3 regions of the Scandinavium sp. M-37 genome follow, and region 1 is predicted to be linked to each of the others. Evidence: predicted binding sites of a transcription regulator. Region 1 holds the regulator's gene; each other region holds the start of a gene.
What was found. The regulator Fur, encoded in region 1, represses iron uptake genes when iron is present. The targets are predictions, from matches to a motif close to ATAATAATGAGAACNACTATCAA.
Positions count from the first base shown of each region.

Region 2: sodA (superoxide dismutase [Mn]) is a predicted target of Fur. The motif match lies at 2,365-2,387, and genes of this name have one in related genera.
Region 3: feoA (ferrous iron transporter A) is a predicted target of Fur. The motif match lies at 2,951-2,973, and genes of this name have one in related genera.

Region 1 covers NZ_JBIGIN010000007.1:109,841-115,870, reverse strand. Annotated here, with positions in the region: gene chiP (chitoporin ChiP) at 166-1,578, shown strand; gene chiQ (ChiQ/YbfN family lipoprotein) at 1,626-1,964, shown strand; gene fur (ferric iron uptake transcriptional regulator) at 2,060-2,512, opposite strand; gene fldA (flavodoxin FldA) at 2,839-3,369, opposite strand; gene ybfE (LexA regulated protein) at 3,518-3,811, opposite strand; gene ybfF (esterase) at 3,943-4,707, opposite strand; gene seqA (replication initiation negative regulator SeqA) at 4,881-5,432, shown strand; gene pgm (phosphoglucomutase (alpha-D-glucose-1,6-bisphosphate-dependent)) at 5,452-6,030, shown strand, end outside.
Region 2 covers NZ_JBIGIN010000031.1:22,172-28,201, forward strand. Annotated here, with positions in the region: gene ACG0Z5_RS18850 (hypothetical protein) at 1-37, opposite strand, end outside; gene rhaR (HTH-type transcriptional activator RhaR) at 291-1,139, shown strand; gene rhaT (L-rhamnose/proton symporter RhaT) at 1,140-2,174, opposite strand; gene sodA (superoxide dismutase [Mn]) at 2,461-3,081, shown strand; gene yiiM (6-hydroxyaminopurine reductase) at 3,229-3,903, shown strand; gene cpxA (envelope stress sensor histidine kinase CpxA) at 3,921-5,294, opposite strand; gene cpxR (envelope stress response regulator transcription factor CpxR) at 5,291-5,989, opposite strand.
Region 3 covers NZ_JBIGIN010000016.1:14,404-20,433, reverse strand. Annotated here, with positions in the region: gene greB (transcription elongation factor GreB) at 1-332, shown strand, start outside; gene ACG0Z5_RS13035 (Tex family protein) at 436-2,763, shown strand; gene feoA (ferrous iron transporter A) at 3,026-3,253, shown strand; gene feoB (Fe(2+) transporter permease subunit FeoB) at 3,283-5,604, shown strand; gene feoC ([Fe-S]-dependent transcriptional repressor FeoC) at 5,615-5,851, shown strand; gene ACG0Z5_RS13015 (YdgH/BhsA/McbA-like domain containing protein) at 5,905-6,030, opposite strand, start outside.

The DNA.
Region 1 (6,030 bases):
AATCTTGTGCTTTCGTGCGGAAAAAGGATTGATAATTCGCGTCGCGAAAAATAGTCTACCGACATAGCGTTAGGACATTTCTGCCTCGCTACTTTTTTGCAGTACTTATTTTTATCGCTGTTCACCTTTGTGAGCGCGTTTTTAAAAGTCAAAGAGGATATACACATGCGTACGTTCAGTGGCAAACGTAGTACGCTGGCGCTGGCTATTGCCGGGGTCACCGCAATGTCGGGCTGGATTGCAGTTCCGCAAGCCAGTGCAGCAGGATTCGTAGACGATTCAACCTTAACCGGCGGTGTCTATTACTGGCAACGTGAACGTGACCGTAAAGACGTCACCGACGGCGACAAGTACAAAACCAACCTTTCCCATTCCACCTGGAACGCTAACCTCGACTTCCAGTCTGGCTATGCCGCCGATTTTATCGGCCTTGATATTGCTGCTTTCACCGCTATTGAAATGGCGGAGTCATCAGAAAGCGGACACCCAAACGAAATTGCATTCTCATCCATTAATAAAGGTTACGACGAAGATTACTCTGGCGATAAGAGTGGAATCAGCCTTTATAAAGCTGCCGCGAAATTCAAACTGGGCCCAACCTGGGCGCGAGCAGGTTATATTCAGCCAACCGGGCAAACGCTTTTAGCGCCGCACTGGAGCTTTATGCCAGGTACGTATCAAGGGGCAGAAGCCGGGGCTAACTTTGATTACGGTGATGCAGGCGCGTTGAGTTTCTCCTATATGTGGACCAACGAATACAAGGCTCCATGGCACCTCGAAACAGATCATTTTTATCAGAACGATAAGAAGACCAAAGTTGAGTATCTGCACTCCATTGGTGCTAAGTATGATTTCAAAAATGACTTGGTGCTGGAAGCGGCATTTGGTCAGGCAGAAGGCTTTATGGATCAGTACTTCGCCAAAGCCAGCTACAAATTTGATGTCGCCGGTGCACCACTCTCGACCAGCTACCAATTCTATGGGGCGCGTGACACCGTTGAGAGCAACACCATTAACGATATCTACGACGGCACCGCGTGGTTACAGGCACTGACCTTCGGCTATAAAGTGGCTGACGTGGTTGACCTGCGCCTTGAAGGGACGTGGGTAAAAGCAGAAGGCCAGCAGGGTTACTTCCTCCAGCGTATGACCCCGACCTATGCCTCCTCCAACGGTCGTCTCGATATCTGGTGGGATAACCGCTCAGACTTCAACGCCAACGGCGAAAAAGCGGTGTTCTTCGGTGCGATGTATGACCTGAAAAATTGGGATATGCCGGGCTGGGCCGTCGGTGCATCTTACGTGTATGCCTGGGATGCCAAACCGGCAGACTGGTATATCAACAGCGCGGGTCAGCGTGAAGACAACGCCTCGAACAAAATCAAAGAGTCTTCTTACAGCTTTGATGCGATGTACACCGTGCAGGAAGGCCGTGCGAAAGGCACGCTGTTCAAACTGCACTTCACTCAATACGACAACCACTCCGACATCCCAAGCTGGGGCGGTGGTTACGGCAACATCTTCCAGGATGAGCGTGACGTGAAGTTCATCGTTATCGCCCCGTTCACTATCTTCTGACACGCGTGCGGCAGGGTAAACCTGCCGCGCATTGATAAGGCCGTATCATGAAAAAATTGATTCTTATCGCCGTTATGGCTTCCGGGCTGGTGGCCTGCGCACAGCCATCTCCCGCACCACAAGAAGACAGCAAGCTGAAAGATGCCTACAGCGCCTGTATCAATACCGCTGAAGGAAATCCGGATAAAATTGACGCCTGCCAGAGCGTGCTTAACGTGCTGAAAACTGACAAGACCCATCAGCAGTTTGCGAATCAGGAAAGTGTACGCGTACTGGATTACCAGAATTGTATTCTGGCGACGCGGACCGGCAACGATCAGGCAGTCAAAGCCCGTTGTGATCAGGTGTGGAAAGAGATTCGCAGTAACAATACGCCTAAGCCGTAACCCTCGACGGTTGGCGCTATTGCCCCAATGTTATGCCAAAAATGCCAATAAAAAAGCCAACCGTCAGGTTGGCTTTTACTTTTCTGGGGGGCCGATTATTTCTCGGCACCGTCATGTGCGTGCTCATCTTCACGGCAGTCGCCTTCTGCGCAATGGCCATAAAGATAAAGACTGTGGTTGGTCAGACGAATGCCGTGTTTGGTGGCAATTTCGCGCTGACGCGCTTCGATAGAGTCATCACTGAATTCGATAACCTTGCCACAGTCGAGGCAGATCAGGTGATCGTGGTGATGCTGTTGGGTCAATTCGAAAACAGATTTACCGCCTTCGAAATTGTGGCGGGTGACAATCCCGGCATCGTCGAACTGGTTCAGAACGCGATACACCGTTGCCAGACCAATTTCTTCGCCCATGTCGATGAGGCGTTTATAAAGGTCTTCCGCACTGACATGGTGATTGTCAGGCTCCTGAAGCACTTCCAGAATTTTCAATCGAGGAAGCGTGACTTTCAGGCCTGCTTTCTTTAATGCGGTATTGTTGTCAGTCATGCGGAATCAGTCCTGTTGCTAGGCGATACACTTCCTTATAGGAAGTATTACTAAGAATGAATTCAGGATAATGCGTCTCATTATAGGACTGCGGTGCCTAAATGAAAACTGCAAACCCTGAGCAAAGTATGCTTTTCAGAAACGAGGCATCATCTGCAAAGCGAAACATCCGACCTCGTCAAAACAGAAGACATTGTACAGATATGTGCTCAAAAGTTAAAAATTTGTAGCGATTAATTTGATTGCTTATAACTATTAATTTTACGCAATCTATCGATTTGTTCATCAATCATACGGCGCAACGCAGGCGCTGCGCCGTGACATCATCAGGCGTTCTTGATCTCTTCCAGGTGCAGCTCTTCAGAGATTTGTTTTACCCACTTCTGAACGCGTTCAGCGGTCAGTTCAGGCTGGCGATCTTCATCAATGGCCAGACCAACAAAATGGTTGTCATCGGCCAGACCTTTAGAGGCTTCGAAATGGTAGCCTTCGGTTGGCCAGTGACCGACAATGGTCGCGCCGCGCGGTTCGATGATGTCGCGGATGGTGCCCAGCGCATCACAGAAATATTCTGCGTAGTCTTCCTGATCGCCACAGCCAAACAGGGCCACCAGTTTGCCGTTGAAGTCTACCTCTTCCAGCGTCGGGAAGAAGTCGTCCCAGTCACACTGTGCTTCACCGTAGTACCAGGTTGGGATACCCAGCAGCAGAATGTCGAAACCTTCGAGGTCTTCTTTACTGCTCTTGGCAATGTCATGCACCTCGGCAACGTCTTTGCCCAGCTGCTTCTGGATCATCTTCGCAATATTTTCGGTGTTACCGGTGTCGCTGCCGAAAAAAATACCTGTGATTGCCATGAGTAAAATAACCTCTTGAAACGTAATGAAATGATGGTGGAATGTTGCCCACAGATAAAGGCAATGATAGCAGGAGGAGAAGTGCGCGGGAACTGCAATTGCGCCGTACTGCACTCACTGCTAAATGAAAGTGAAAGATTTCGTGTTTTCAGTCACGTTCCTGGCCGTGTAACGCAGCCAGTTGTTGCATCAGTATCTCTTCGATAAGCTCGCTGCGGCTCATGTTTCTGGCATCCGCCAGCTCATTGAGTGCGTCAACGGCATCGTTATTGAGCTTAAGCTCAACGCGTTTGAGACCGTTGCTTTTGTCGCGTTTCAGCTGATTACGCTTATTAATGCGTAACTGTTCGTCGCGTGAGAGCGGATTGGTTTTCGGCCTTCCCGGGCGACGCTCGTTTGCGAACAAATCTAATGTCGTTCGGTCCGTTTGTTCTTTTGCCATGATTCAGAGTGACTTCGGGGAAACAAGCCGCCAGACGACAGGCCCGGCGCAGATAGCGCGCAATCATACATGAGCGAAACCCACACGCCAACGCCGGGAGCCACAATGGCGCTTGCTTGCTCGGATTTTAATCATTCCGCCAGGTAGCGACGGATAGCGCGGAGTACCGCATCCGGTTTTTCAGCATGAACCCAGTGTCCAGCCCCGGCAATCACGTGCGCTCGCGCCTGTGGGAACTGCGCTAACAGGGCGTCGCGGTACGCGTTGGTGACATAAGGCGAATTGCCGCCAGCAATAAACAGGGCAGGGTGGTCCCATGCGGGAATCGGTTCCCAACCGACGATGTGCTCATACTGATCCCACAATGCGGGCACGTTGAAGCGCCATTCGCCGTCGACAAAAGATTTCAACAGGAACTGAATCACGCCTTCTTCATTAATATGCTTGCGCATAACCTCTGCCGCCTGCTGACGGTTTGAGACAGCGGCTTCGGTCACCGCGTTGATGGCCGCAAAGATTTCATCGTGACGACGCACCTGATAATTCACCGGAGCAATATCTATCGCCACCCATTTTCCGACGCGTTCTGGCGCCAGGGCAGTAAACGCCATCACCGCTTTCCCGCCCATGGAATGGCCGATCAACGTGGCTTTTTCAATGCCGTTGGCATCGAGCGTGTCGAGAAGATCCTGCGCCATCGCCGGATAGGTCATTTCCGCGGATCGCGGGGAAAGGCCGTGGTTACGCATGTCGACTTGCAGAATATCGTGGTCGACAACCAGATCCCTCGCGAGGATCCCGAGGTTATCCAGGCTACCGAAAAGGCCGTGAACCAGGACGATGGGAGAATTAGTGTGCAGGTTTTGTGCAGTTTGCGCTCGGCTGTTTAATTTCATGGCAAAGTTCTTTTTTTCGCTACGTCGGGTTAGGGTATCATGTTGAGCATTCTGCCGCCCGGCTGCAACACTCAGTAGTCGTCTGAGTTTTTGCCGACACGCTATCCGCTGTTGGGTTTTGTCCTTATAATCCCAACGACTTGTATTCAGAAAAGATATCTCACTGGATTAAGATGAAAACGATCGAAGTTGATGACGAACTCTACGGCTTTATTGCCAGCCACACTAAGCACATTGGCGAGAGCGCATCCGACATTTTACGGCGTATGCTGAAAATTTCTGCCGTACCACAAGCTGCAGCAACCGTAGCCAAAGAGACCCCGGCACCTGCTTCTGCACCGGTCGTCGCTGCGGTCAAAAAAGTCGCTTCGCCGAAAGATAACGTTCGCGCGGTGCGTGAGCTGCTGCTTTCTGACGAATACGCTGAGCAGAAGAAAGCGGTCAACCGTTTCCTGCTGGTGCTGACTACACTTTACTCCTTAAACAACAAAGCATTTGCTGAGGCGACTGAGTCCCTGCATGGCCGCACGCGCGTCTACTTCGCGGTTGATGAAGCGACGTTGCTGAAAAACGGCAATCAGACCAAGCCTAAGCAAGTGCCTGAGACCCCGTACTGGGTGATAACGAATACCAATACCGGTCGTAAATGCAGCATGGTCGAACACATCATGCAGTCAATGCAGTTCCCCGCGGAATTAATTGAAAAGGTTTGCGGCACTATCTAAGCATAAGAAGGACCAGGCAATGGCAACTCATAACCGTGCGGGTCAGCCTGCACAACAGAGTGATTTGATCAACGTCGCCCAGCTGACGTCTCAGTACTACGTGCTGAAACCTGAAGTGGGTAACGCAGAACACGCGGTGAAATTCGGCACTTCCGGTCACCGTGGAAGCGCCGCCCGTCATAGCTTTAACGAACCGCATATCCTGGCTATCGCTCAGGCTATTGCGGAAAATCGTGCCAAAAATGGCATCACCGGGCCGTGCTACGTCGGGAAGGATACCCACGCGCTGTCAGAACCGGCGATCATCTCGGTACTGGAAGTGCTGGCCGCCAATGGTGTAGATGTCATTGTTCAGGAAGATAACGGCTATACGCCAACGCCTGCCATTTCCAACGCTATCCTGGTTCACAACAAAAAAGGGGGGGCGCAGGCTGACGGTATCGTCATCACCCCTTCGCACAACCCGCCGGATGATGGCGGTATCAAGTACAACCCGCCAAACGGTGGCCCGGCTGATACCAACGTTACCAAAGTGGTCGAAGACCGTGCTAACGCGCTGCTGGCCGATGGCCTGAAAGGCGTCAAGCGTCTGTCTCTG
Region 2 (6,030 bases), on a different contig from region 1:
CTAATAAAGAGAGGGTCTTTAATTTTAATTGCATCATTTTTCCTTTGATGTGAGATTCCTTGCGTCGCGATCTTGCGTTGAATGATGAAAATAAGTCAATCGCTGTTCCGTTAATAACATATTGTGGTTTGATTAATATTGGTGGCGCTGTTTTAAAAACTTATTCATTTAAATTTTATATATTTTGTACGGGAGGTGTCCGGTGCGATGACATATTCGAGAACACAATCACCGTTTTTTATCCTGAAGTAGTGAATACTAACCGGTGATTCTGCATTTGAGGTGCCGGAGTGACGTATCCTTTGATTCTGAGAAAAGCGGATTTTTTTGCCAATCCGCAGCAGGCGGTGGCGGTGGCCGATCGCTATCCGCAAAATGTCTTTGCGGAGCATACCCATGAGTTTTGTGAGCTGGTGCTGGTGTGGCGCGGCAATGGTTTGCACATCCTTAACGATCGTCCGTATCGCATCACCCGCGGCGATTTGTTCTACATTCGCGCCGAGGACAAACACTCCTACGCCTCGGTGAACGACCTGGTTTTGCAGAACATTATTTATTGTCCGGAGCGGCTGAAACTTAACGTCGACTGGGCGGCGCACATTCCTGGCCTGAACGGGATGAACTGGACGCCGCACTGGCGAATCGGCAGCAGCGGCATGACTCAGGCGCGACAGGTGATTACCGCGCTTGAGCAGGAGAGTCATAAAGCCTGTAGCGATGCGAACGAGATGGCTGAGTTGTTATTTGCCCAGCTGGTCATGACCTTACGCCGGCATCGCTACGCCACCGATAACCTGGCCGCTACCGAAAGCGAGGCACTGCTCGATAAACTGCTCACCGCGCTGGCGGGTAGTCTGAACCGGCCTTTTGCCCTGGATAGTTTCTGTGAACAACAGGCCTGTAGCGAACGGGCGCTGCGTCAGCAGTTTCGTAGTCAGACCGGGATGACCATCAACCATTATCTGCGTCAGCTGCGTATCTGCCATGCGCAGTATCTGCTGGGTCATTCTGAATTGATGATCGGAGAAATCGCTATGCACTGCGGCTTTGAGGACAGTAACTATTTTTCAGTGGTTTTTAACCGGGAAGTGGGGATGACGCCAGGGCAGTGGCGTCATCGGCATAAAAGGGTCGCGTAATCAGTTAGCCATGCCTAAGCCCACGATATTTGCAGCGATGATAATTACCACGCAACCCAGGCTCAATACACCCACCGGGCGGCGTCCGGCATTGTTCCACTCTTTCAGAATTAAACCCACTACGCCACCGCACAGCACGTAGAAGCTCATGTGCAGCATCCAGCTCATGTAGTCATACTGTGCCGGGATGCGCGCGTGGCCCCAGGCATAGAAGAAGAACTGCAAATACCACATCAGACCGGCAAGCGCAGAAAACAGGATATTGCCGATGATCATCGGTTTTGCCAGCGAGAAGTCCGCTTTTATCGACAGATTTGATTTGGTGGCAAGACGGATGAAACAGAAGCCGAGGTTAATAACCGCGCCGCCGCCCATAATAACGACATAGCTTGGCAAGGCGACGTACAGCGGATCGACGCCGAGAGCGGCGGCGGCTTCATGCATCGGTTTAGCGGCATTCATCGCAAATGACATACCTGCGGAGAAAATCCCGCACATTACCGCCAGGATCAAACCTTTCTTGAGATTGAACTCTTCAGCCTTGATGCCCATCTTGCGTTCTTTTAGCTGCCCGGCACGAGTAACAATGCCCACGCCGATAACCGCCACCAGCACGCCCAACAGCGTCATCTGCCCGCCCTGGGTGCCAATCAACACATCAAACTGACCATTGATGATAGGCGTCATCAGGGTGCCGACAATCAGCGTGATGCCGATAGCGATCCCGATGCCCATCGACATGCCGAGGTAGCGCATGGTCAGGCCGTAATTGATGTTACCGATCCCCCACATGGCACCGAACAGGAACACTGGCAGCAGCGTAGAGGCATTAAAAGAACCGAAGTATGCCCAGAAATCTGGCAACAGCATGGCGCTGATTGACCAGGGCAGGATCAGCCATGAAACAAAACCACCAATAGCCCACATCGTTTCCCAGGACCAATTTTTAACTTTCTTGAATGGGGCATAGAAACAGGCTGCACTGGCCGCACCTATCAAATGCCAAAGAATACCCATCGTAATCGCGTGACTCATTTTTTACCCTCATGTTTTACATCGATGATTCTTTCATCTGAAGCACGGAGTATAAAAATCAGCCAGTTGATTAACCTTCGGGCCGCTGCCGTGGAAAGCGCAGACCTGGCAAAAAGCGCGTGTTCCCCTTGAGCGGGCTCACAAATTCTGCCACATCACCAAAAGTTATAACCTTATTAAAATTACGGCATTGATAAGCATTTTCAATATCATTTAATTAACTATAATGGACCAACTGCTTACGCGGCGTAACACCTCTGCCGCCCGATGATAATTGGAGATGAATATGAGTTATACACTGCCATCCCTTCCGTACGCGTACGATGCCCTTGAGCCGCACTTTGACAAGCAGACGATGGAAATCCATCACTCTAAACACCACCAGGCCTACGTGAACAACGCCAATGCGGCGCTGGAAAGCCTGCCAGAATTCGCTAATCTGCCGGTTGAAGAACTGATCGCTAAACTGGATCAGCTGCCAGCAGACAAGAAAACCGTTCTGCGTAACAACGCCGGCGGCCACGCTAATCACAGCCTGTTCTGGAAAGGCCTGAAAACCGGTACCACTCTGCAGGGCGACCTGAAAGCGGCTATCGAAAGCACCTTCGGCTCCGTTGAGAAATTCAAAGAAGAGTTCGAGAAAGCCGCTGCCACCCGTTTCGGTTCCGGCTGGGCGTGGCTGGTACTGAAAGACGGCAAACTGGCTGTTGTGTCTACCGCTAACCAGGATTCCCCGCTGATGGGTGAAGCAATTTCTGGCACTTCCGGTTTCCCAATCCTGGGCCTGGACGTGTGGGAACATGCTTACTATCTGAAATTCCAGAACCGTCGCCCGGACTACATCAAAGCCTTCTGGGACGTGGTGAACTGGGACGAAGCAGCGGCACGTTTCGCGGCTAAAAAATAAGACGGCAAAGTTAACGCCTGTCTCGCGGCTTTCGGGCTGCTGAAAATAAACCCTGCTGATTCAGCAGGGTTTTTTTATGCCTGTCGCATTTTGCGCAGAATACGTGCAAAAATAGCGAAGATGAGTCTTAAGAGCAGGAGAGGGAAGATGCGATATCCGATGGACGTGTTTACGGGCAGCGTGCGGCAGTATGACGGTAGCCGTCCCAGCGCGATTGCAAAACGGCAGGTCGATGGCGAGCTGGAACTCACTGACCGGGGTCTGGTGGGCGATGAGCAGGCGGAAAAGAAAATTCACGGCGGGCCGGACCGCGCGCTGTGCCACTATCCCCGTGAGCATTATACCGAGTGGGCGCGGGAATTTCCCGAACAGGCAGACCTGTTCTGCGCCTCGGCGTTTGGCGAGAATCTCTCCACGATCGGGATGACGGAAAAGACCGTATTTATCGGTGACATCTATCGCTGGGGTGAGGCGTTGATTCAGGTCACGCAGCCCCGTTCGCCGTGCTTCAAGCTCAATTATCACTTCGGTATCAGCGACTTGTCTTCGCAGATGCAGAGCAGCGGCAAAATGGGCTGGCTGTATCGGGTTATTGTGGCGGGAAAGGTCTCGACGGAACAGCCGCTGGAACTGGTGTCACGCTTAAGCGATGTGTCGGTATATGACGCAGCGGCGATTGCGTGGTACACGCCGTATGACGATGAACAGTATCGTCGGCTGCTGTCGGCGGCAGGATTGTCGGTGAGTTGGACGCGAACCATGCAGAAGCGGCGTCTGAATGGGCAGATTGAAGATAATTCGCGGCGGCTGTGGGGGAAATAATTTCCCCCACACATCCCTTAACCTCGTTTGTACAATGGCAGCCACAGGGTCAGACGTAAGCCGCCCAGCGGGCTGTCATCTGCCTTCACCCAGCCGCGATGCTGCTGGATAGCGGTTTCGACAATCGCCAGACCCAGACCGGTGCCGCCGGATTCGCGATCGCGGGCTTCATCGGTGCGGTAGAACGGACGGAAAATCTGTTCTCTGTCTTCAGGGCTAACGCCCGGGCCGTCATCATCCACGTTAATGGTGATACCGTCTTTATCTACCGAGAAGCTGACCGAGATTTTGGTGTGCGAATAGCGCAGGGCGTTACGCACGATATTCTCAAACGCACTTTCCAGCGCATTCGGGTTACCGTACAGCGGCCACGGGCCAGGCGGGTATTCAACGGTGAAGGATTTGCCGACCTGTTCTGCCTCAAAGGCGGCGTTGTCCAGTACTTCTCCCCACAGCTGATTGGCCTTCAGATTTTCGCTCACCAGGGCGTTTTTCGCCTGATTGCGCGACATCACTAGCAGGTCGTTGATCATGCTGTCCAGACGATGCGCTTCCATTTCGATACGCTCCAGTTCTTTGCTCTCGCCGGTACGACGGCGTAGCAGAGCAGTACCTAGCTGCAGACGTGTTAACGGCGTGCGCAGTTCGTGGGAGATATCAGAAAGCAGACGCTGGTTGGCGGTCATCATTCTTTCCAGCGCGGTCACCATCTGGTTAAAGCTGGAACCCGCAGCCAAAAATTCCTGCGGCCCGGCTTCCAGTTCCGGATGCTGTCTCAGGTTGCCCTGGGCGACCTCATCGGCGGCATTTTTCAGCTTACGGGCAGGTTTGGCGAGGCTCCACGCCAGCCATAACAGCAGCGGTGAACTCACCAGCATGGTGACAATCAGCAGCAACAGCGGACGGTCAAACAGCAGGTTAATGAAATCGGATTGCGAGGTGCTTGCCGGGCGAATCAGGTACAGCTGGTAGTTATCCTCCCCGTCTCTAACGGAGAAGGGACCGACCATTTCGAGGCGCCCATAGCGTTTTTTCTGCGGATGATCGGCATTATCAGACTGGCCGATAAAGTTACGAATGATCTGCATTTCATTGCGATCTGCGCCGATCACGCGGCCTTCGCTGGTTACCAGCAGCAGGCGTTGTCCCGGAGGCGCCCATTTGTCGATAGCGCGAAACAGACGGCGCCACCACATTAAATCGTTGGGCGGATCGTTCGCCAGTTCGGCTTCAACATGTTGCTCAATCATCAAGCCCTGGCGCTGCTCGCTATCGAGCAGTTCCGTCATCTGGCGTGAATCGAGTTTGGGCAACATCAATACCAGCATCAGCACCAGTGCCAGGGTTAACCAGAAAATGGCAAAGATGCGAGCGGTCAAACTTCCTATCATGAAGCGGACACCATCAGATAGCCGCGACCACGCAGGGTTTTAAACCACGGATGACCGTCTTTCCGTTCCGGCAGCTTACGGCGCAGGTTGGAAATGTGCATGTCGATAGCGCGGTCAAACGGCGTTAAGCGTTTACCCAGCACTTCCTGGCTCAAATGTTCACGAGAAACCACCTGGCCGAGATGTTGCGCCAGCAGGTACAGCAGCGTGAATTCGGTGCCCGTCAGTTCCAGGGTGGTGCCATCGAAGCTGGCTTCCTGACGGCCAGGATTGAGGCTCAGGGAATCGACTTCGAGGTTCGGTGAACTGTTTTCACTGGATTGCTGCTGCTCGCTCCAGTGGGAACGGCGCAGAATCGCGCGAATACGGGCGACCAGTTCACGGTCGTTAAACGGTTTAGGCAGATAGTCATCTGCGCCCAGCTCAAGGCCGAGGACGCGATCTAATTCGCTGCCGCGTGCGGTCAGCATAATGACCGGTGTCTGGTGTGTCTGGCGAAGCTCTTTAAGGGTATCAATGCCATTTTTCTTTGGCATCATTACGTCGAGCAAAAGCAGGTCGATGCTGTCATCCAAAAGCGCCAATGCCTGTTCCCCATCATGGGCAACCAGTACATTGAAGCCTTCCATGTCGAGCAGCTCCTTTAACAGGGAGGTGAGCTCCCGGTCATCATCAACTAACAGGATTTTATTCATTGATTAAATACCTCCGAGGCAGAAATTACGTCATCAAGGCG
Region 3 (6,030 bases), on a different contig from region 1:
ATCAGTACAATAAAAAGCGGCTGCGTGAAATCGACCGTCGGGTTCGCTATCTGACCAAGTGCCTGGAAAATTTAAAAATTGTCGATTACTCACCGCAGCAGGAAGGCAAAGTCTTCTTTGGCGCGTGGGTGGAAATCGAAAATGACGATGGCGACACCAAACGCTTTCGCATCGTCGGCTATGACGAGATTTTTGGCCGCAAAGATTACATCTCGATTGATTCACCCATGGCCCGCGCGCTGCTGAAAAAAGAGGTCGGCGACCTGGCCGTCGTTCAGACGCCGGGCGGTGAAGCCAGCTGGTACGTCAATGAGATTGAATATGTGAAGTGACCCGCCTGGAACTCTCTGATTACGGACCCGAACGGCTGGCAATTTTGCCGTTCGATCCGTATAACTATCCCCTGATTTTCGACCCTAAAGATGAAATAAAGCCATGATGAATGATTCGCTCTGCCGCATTATTGCGGGTGAACTTCAGGCCAGAAACGAACAGGTAGCCGCTGCCGTTCGCCTGCTTGATGAAGGGAACACCGTGCCGTTTATTGCACGTTATCGTAAGGAAGTCACCGGCGGTCTGGACGACACCCAGTTGCGTAACCTGGAAACGCGTCTTGGCTATCTGCGTGAGCTGGAAGAGCGTCGTCAGTCGATCCTCAAGTCCATCGACGAACAGGGCAAGCTGAGCGATGAGCTGGCCAAAGCCATCAAGGGCACCCTGAGCAAAACCGAGCTCGAAGATCTCTACCTGCCGTATAAACCGAAGCGCCGTACCCGAGGACAAATCGCGATTGAAGCAGGCCTTGAGCCGCTGGCCGATTTGCTGTGGAACGAGCCGTCGCATACGCCAGAAGACGAAGCCGCCAAATACATCAATGCTGACAACGGCGTGGCCGACACCAAAGCCGCCCTCGACGGGGCGCGCTACATCCTGATGGAGCGCTTTGCCGAAGACGCACAGCTGCTGGCGAAAGTGCGTGAGTATCTGTGGAAGAACGCCCATCTGGTGGCCGTTGTGGTCAGCGGCAAAGAGGAAGAAGGCGCGAAATTCCGTGATTACTTCGACCATCACGAACCGATTGCGACCGTGCCGTCTCACCGCGCCCTGGCGATGTTCCGTGGCCGTAACGAAGGCATTCTGCAACTGTCGCTGAATGCCGACCCGCAGTTCGACGAGCCGCCGAAAGAGAGCCAGGGCGAGCACATTATCATTAATCACCTCGGCCTACGTCTGAACAACGCCCCGGCAGACAGCTGGCGTAAAGGCGTGGTGAGCTGGACCTGGCGTATCAAGGTGCTGATGCACCTCGAAACCGAACTGATGGGCACCGTACGTGAACGCGCAGAAGACGAAGCGATTAACGTCTTTGCCCGTAACCTGCACGACCTGCTGATGGCCGCACCAGCGGGCCTGCGCGCCACAATGGGCCTCGATCCTGGCCTGCGTACCGGCGTTAAAGTGGCGGTAGTTGACGGCACTGGCAAGCTGGTTGCTACTGACACCATCTATCCACACACCGGTCAGGCGGCGAAAGCGGCTGTCGCGGTGGCCGCGCTGTGCGAGAAACACAACGTGGAGCTGGTGGCTATCGGCAACGGCACCGCGTCGCGTGAAACCGAGCGTTTCTTCCTCGACGTGCAGAAGCAGTTCCCGAAAGTGACCGCGCAAAAAGTGATTGTCAGCGAAGCCGGGGCGTCGGTGTACTCCGCGTCGGAACTGGCGGCGCTGGAGTTCCCGGACCTCGACGTCTCTATCCGTGGGGCGGTGTCTATCGCCCGTCGCTTGCAGGATCCGCTGGCAGAGCTGGTGAAAATCGACCCGAAATCAATCGGGGTCGGCCAGTATCAGCACGACGTCAGCCAGGGCCAGCTGGCGCGTAAGCTGGACGCGGTGGTCGAAGACTGTGTGAACGCCGTAGGCGTTGACCTGAATACTGCCTCCGTGCCGCTGCTGACCCGCGTAGCGGGCCTGACACGAATGATGGCGCAGAACATTGTCAGCTGGCGTGATGAGAACGGTCAGTTCCAGAACCGTCAGCAGCTGCTGAAAGTCAGCCGCCTGGGGCCAAAAGCCTTTGAACAGTGCGCGGGCTTCCTGCGTATTAACCACGGCGATAATCCGCTCGATGCCTCCACCGTTCACCCGGAAGCCTATCCGGTAGTCGAGCGCATTCTGGCGGCGACCGAGCAGGCGCTGAGTGACCTGATGGGCAACAGTAGCGCGCTGCGCGACGTCAAAGCCGTCGATTTTACCGACGAGCGTTTTGGTTTGCCGACGGTGACCGACATCATCAAAGAGCTGGAAAAACCAGGCCGTGACCCGCGTCCGGAGTTCAAAACCGCGCAGTTTGCTGACGGGGTGGAAACCATGAACGATCTGCTGCCGGGCATGGTGCTGGAAGGCGCAGTCACCAACGTGACCAACTTCGGTGCGTTTGTGGATATCGGCGTGCATCAGGATGGCCTGGTTCACATCTCTTCCCTGGCCGACAAGTTCGTCGAAGATCCACACACCGTGGTGAAAGCGGGCGACATCGTGAAGGTCAAAGTGATGGAAGTCGATCTGCAGCGCAAGCGTATCGCCCTGACCATGCGTCTGGACGAGCAGCCTGGCGACAGCAACACACGTCGTGGCAGCGGTGGCGGTCGTGAACAGAACGCCCGCCCGGCGGCCAAAGCGGCGAAACCACGCGGTCGTGACGCGCAGCCTGCCGGTAACAGCGCAATGATGGACGCGCTTGCTGCGGCAATGAAGAAAAAATAAGCTTGTCCTTCTCAGGCCCTCTATTTTCAGAGGGCTTTTACTCTTAAATTATCCGCCTATTTATTTTCACTTTGATAACAACTCTGCTTTTTAGCAAACACACCTCTCAGCGGTAATATTGAGCCACATCAACTTCCCGTGAATTATTCAACAAACTGAACATCCGCTCACATTTTATTGATTGAAGGTGGAAACCATTCTCATTATCATCGTCGCTGTTGATATTTTATACTCTACAAAATTAGCGACCCAAGCAGGCCATATGCAATTCACTCCTGACAGTACGTGGAAGATTACCGGGTTCTCACGCGACATCAGCCCGGCTTATCGGCAGAAATTACTTTCGCTCGGCATGTTGCCGGGTTCGTCTTTTCATGTGGTTCGCGTCGCCCCGCTTGGCGATCCGGTGCATATCGAAACCCGTCGCGTCAGCCTGGTATTACGTAAGAAAGACCTGGCATTAATTGAGATTGAAGCGCTTACCCGTTAATTCCCGCCAGACATAGCGAGTTTTAGAAAATGAAGAAATTAACCGTTGGCCTGATTGGCAATCCTAACTCCGGGAAGACAACCTTATTTAATCAATTGACCGGGGCGCGTCAGCGCGTAGGCAACTGGTCAGGCGTAACGGTTGAGCGTAAAGAAGGTCAGTTCAACACCACCGACAGTCAGGTGACGCTGGTTGACCTGCCGGGCACCTACTCTCTGACCACCATCTCTTCGCAAACCTCTTTAGATGAGCAGATTGCCTGTCACTATATTCTGAGCGGTGACGCCGACCTGCTGATCAACGTGGTCGATGCCTCGAATCTCGAACGCAATCTGTATCTGACGCTCCAGCTGCTGGAACTCGGCATTCCCTGCGTGGTGGCGCTGAACATGCTGGATATCGCAGAGAAACAGCAAATCCGCATTGAAGTCGACGCGCTGTCGAAACGCCTCGGTTGCCCGGTTATCCCGCTGGTATCCACCCGTGGGCGTGGCATTGAAGCACTGAAAATGACCCTTGACCGCCACCAGGCTAATGATGATTTAGAGCTGGTGCATTATGCGCAGCCGTTGCTGCGTGAGGCCGAGGGTCTGGCGAAAGTGATGCCACAGGAGATGCCGCTCAAGCAGCGCCGCTGGCTGGGGCTACAAATGCTTGAAGGCGATATCTACAGCCTGGCGTACGCCGGAGACGCCGCACAGCAGCAGCTCGATGCCGTGACGCATCGCCTGCATGAAGAAATGGATGACCCGGCGCTGCACATTGCCGATGCCCGTTATCAGTCGATCGCCGCCGTGTGCGATGTGGTGAGCAACACCCTGACCGCCGAACCGAGCCGTTTCACCGCCGCCGTCGATAAAATCATTCTCAACCGTTTCCTCGGCCTGCCGGTATTCCTGTTTGTGATGTACCTGATGTTCCTGCTGGCTATCAACATCGGCGGCGCACTGCAGCCGATTTTTGACGCTGGTTCGGTTGCCATCTTTATTCACGGTATTCAGTGGGTGGGTGCGACCCTGCACTTCCCTGAATGGCTAACCATTTTCCTCGCTCAGGGGATAGGCGGCGGGATCAACACCGTCCTGCCGCTGGTGCCGCAGATTGGCATGATGTACCTGTTCCTGTCGTTCCTCGAAGATTCCGGCTATATGGCCCGCGCGGCCTTTGTGATGGACCGCCTGATGCAGTCCCTCGGCCTGCCTGGGAAATCATTCGTGCCGCTGATTGTGGGCTTCGGCTGTAACGTCCCGTCGGTGATGGGGGCGCGTACTCTGGATGCCCCGCGTGAACGCCTGATGACCATCATGATGGCGCCGTTTATGTCCTGCGGTGCGCGCCTGGCGATTTTCGCAGTGTTTGCGGCGGCCTTCTTTGGCCAGGATGGCGCGCTGGCGGTGTTCTCGCTGTACGTGCTCGGTATTGTGATGGCTGTCCTCACCGGGCTGATGCTCAAACACACCATCATGCGTGGGGAAGCCTCACCGTTCGTGATGGAGCTGCCGGTTTATCACGTTCCGCATCTGAAAAGCCTGATTATTCAGACCTGGCAGCGCCTGAAAGGCTTCGTACTGCGCGCCGGTAAAGTCATTGTGATTGTCAGTATTTTCCTCAGCGCGCTGAACAGCTTTACCCTCAGCGGCCAGGCGGCAGACAACATCAACGATTCCGCCCTGGCCTCGGTCAGCCGCGTCATCACCCCGCTGTTCAAGCCAATTGGCGTGCATGAAGACAACTGGCAGGCCACCGTCGGGCTGTTCACCGGCGCGATGGCGAAAGAAGTGGTCGTCGGGACGTTGAACACGCTCTACACCGCCGAAGATATCCAGCAGGAAGCGTTTAACCCAGCGGAATTTAATCTTCTGGATGAGCTGGGCGGTGCGGCAGAAGAGACCTGGCAGAGCCTGAAAGACACGTTCAGCCTGAGCGTACTGGCCAACCCAATTGAAGCCAGTAAAGGTGACGGGGAAATGGCTACCGGGGCGATGGGCGTGATGAGCAGCAAATTTGGCAGCGCAGCCGCCGCCTACAGCTACCTGATTTTCGTTCTGCTCTATATTCCCTGCATCTCGGTGATGGGCGCGATTGCCCGCGAATCGAGCCGCGGCTGGATGGGCTTCTCGGTGCTGTGGGGGCTGAATATCGCCTATTCGCTGTCGACGCTGTTCTATCAGGTGTCCAGCTTCCACCAGCATCCACGCTACAGCCTGACCTGCATTCTGGCGGTACTGCTGTTTAACGTGGTGGTTATCGGTCTGTTACGCCGCGCCCGCAGCCGGGTCAACGTGAATCTGCTGGCGACGCGAAAAACCGTCGACAGCTGTTGCAGCAGCCCGGCGGGCGACTGTCACTAAGGGGAAGACGATGGCGTCATTGATTGAACTGCGGGACATGCTGGCATTACAGGGGAGAATGGATGCGCAGCAGCTCAGCCAGGCGTTGCATACGCCGCGCCCGATGATTGATGCCATGCTGATGCGCATGGAGGCAATGGGCCGTGCGAAACGCATCGCCGAGGACGCATCGGCATGCCTGAGCGGGAGCTGCAAAAGTTGCCCGGAAGGCAAAGCCTGCTCACGCGAGTGGTGGGTACTTCAGTAAAAATGATAAAAAAGAAGCGGGCGTCAGCCCGCTTTTTGACATCTTGATAAGCGTTATTTGTAAACGTCGGCGTTAGCGTGAACGGTTTTTTCGTTCTTCTCACCGGCAATCACCACAAAGTATTTGCCGCCCAGTTCATCCGCTTTTTTCGACAGATCTCTTTTCGCATCCATCGGCGA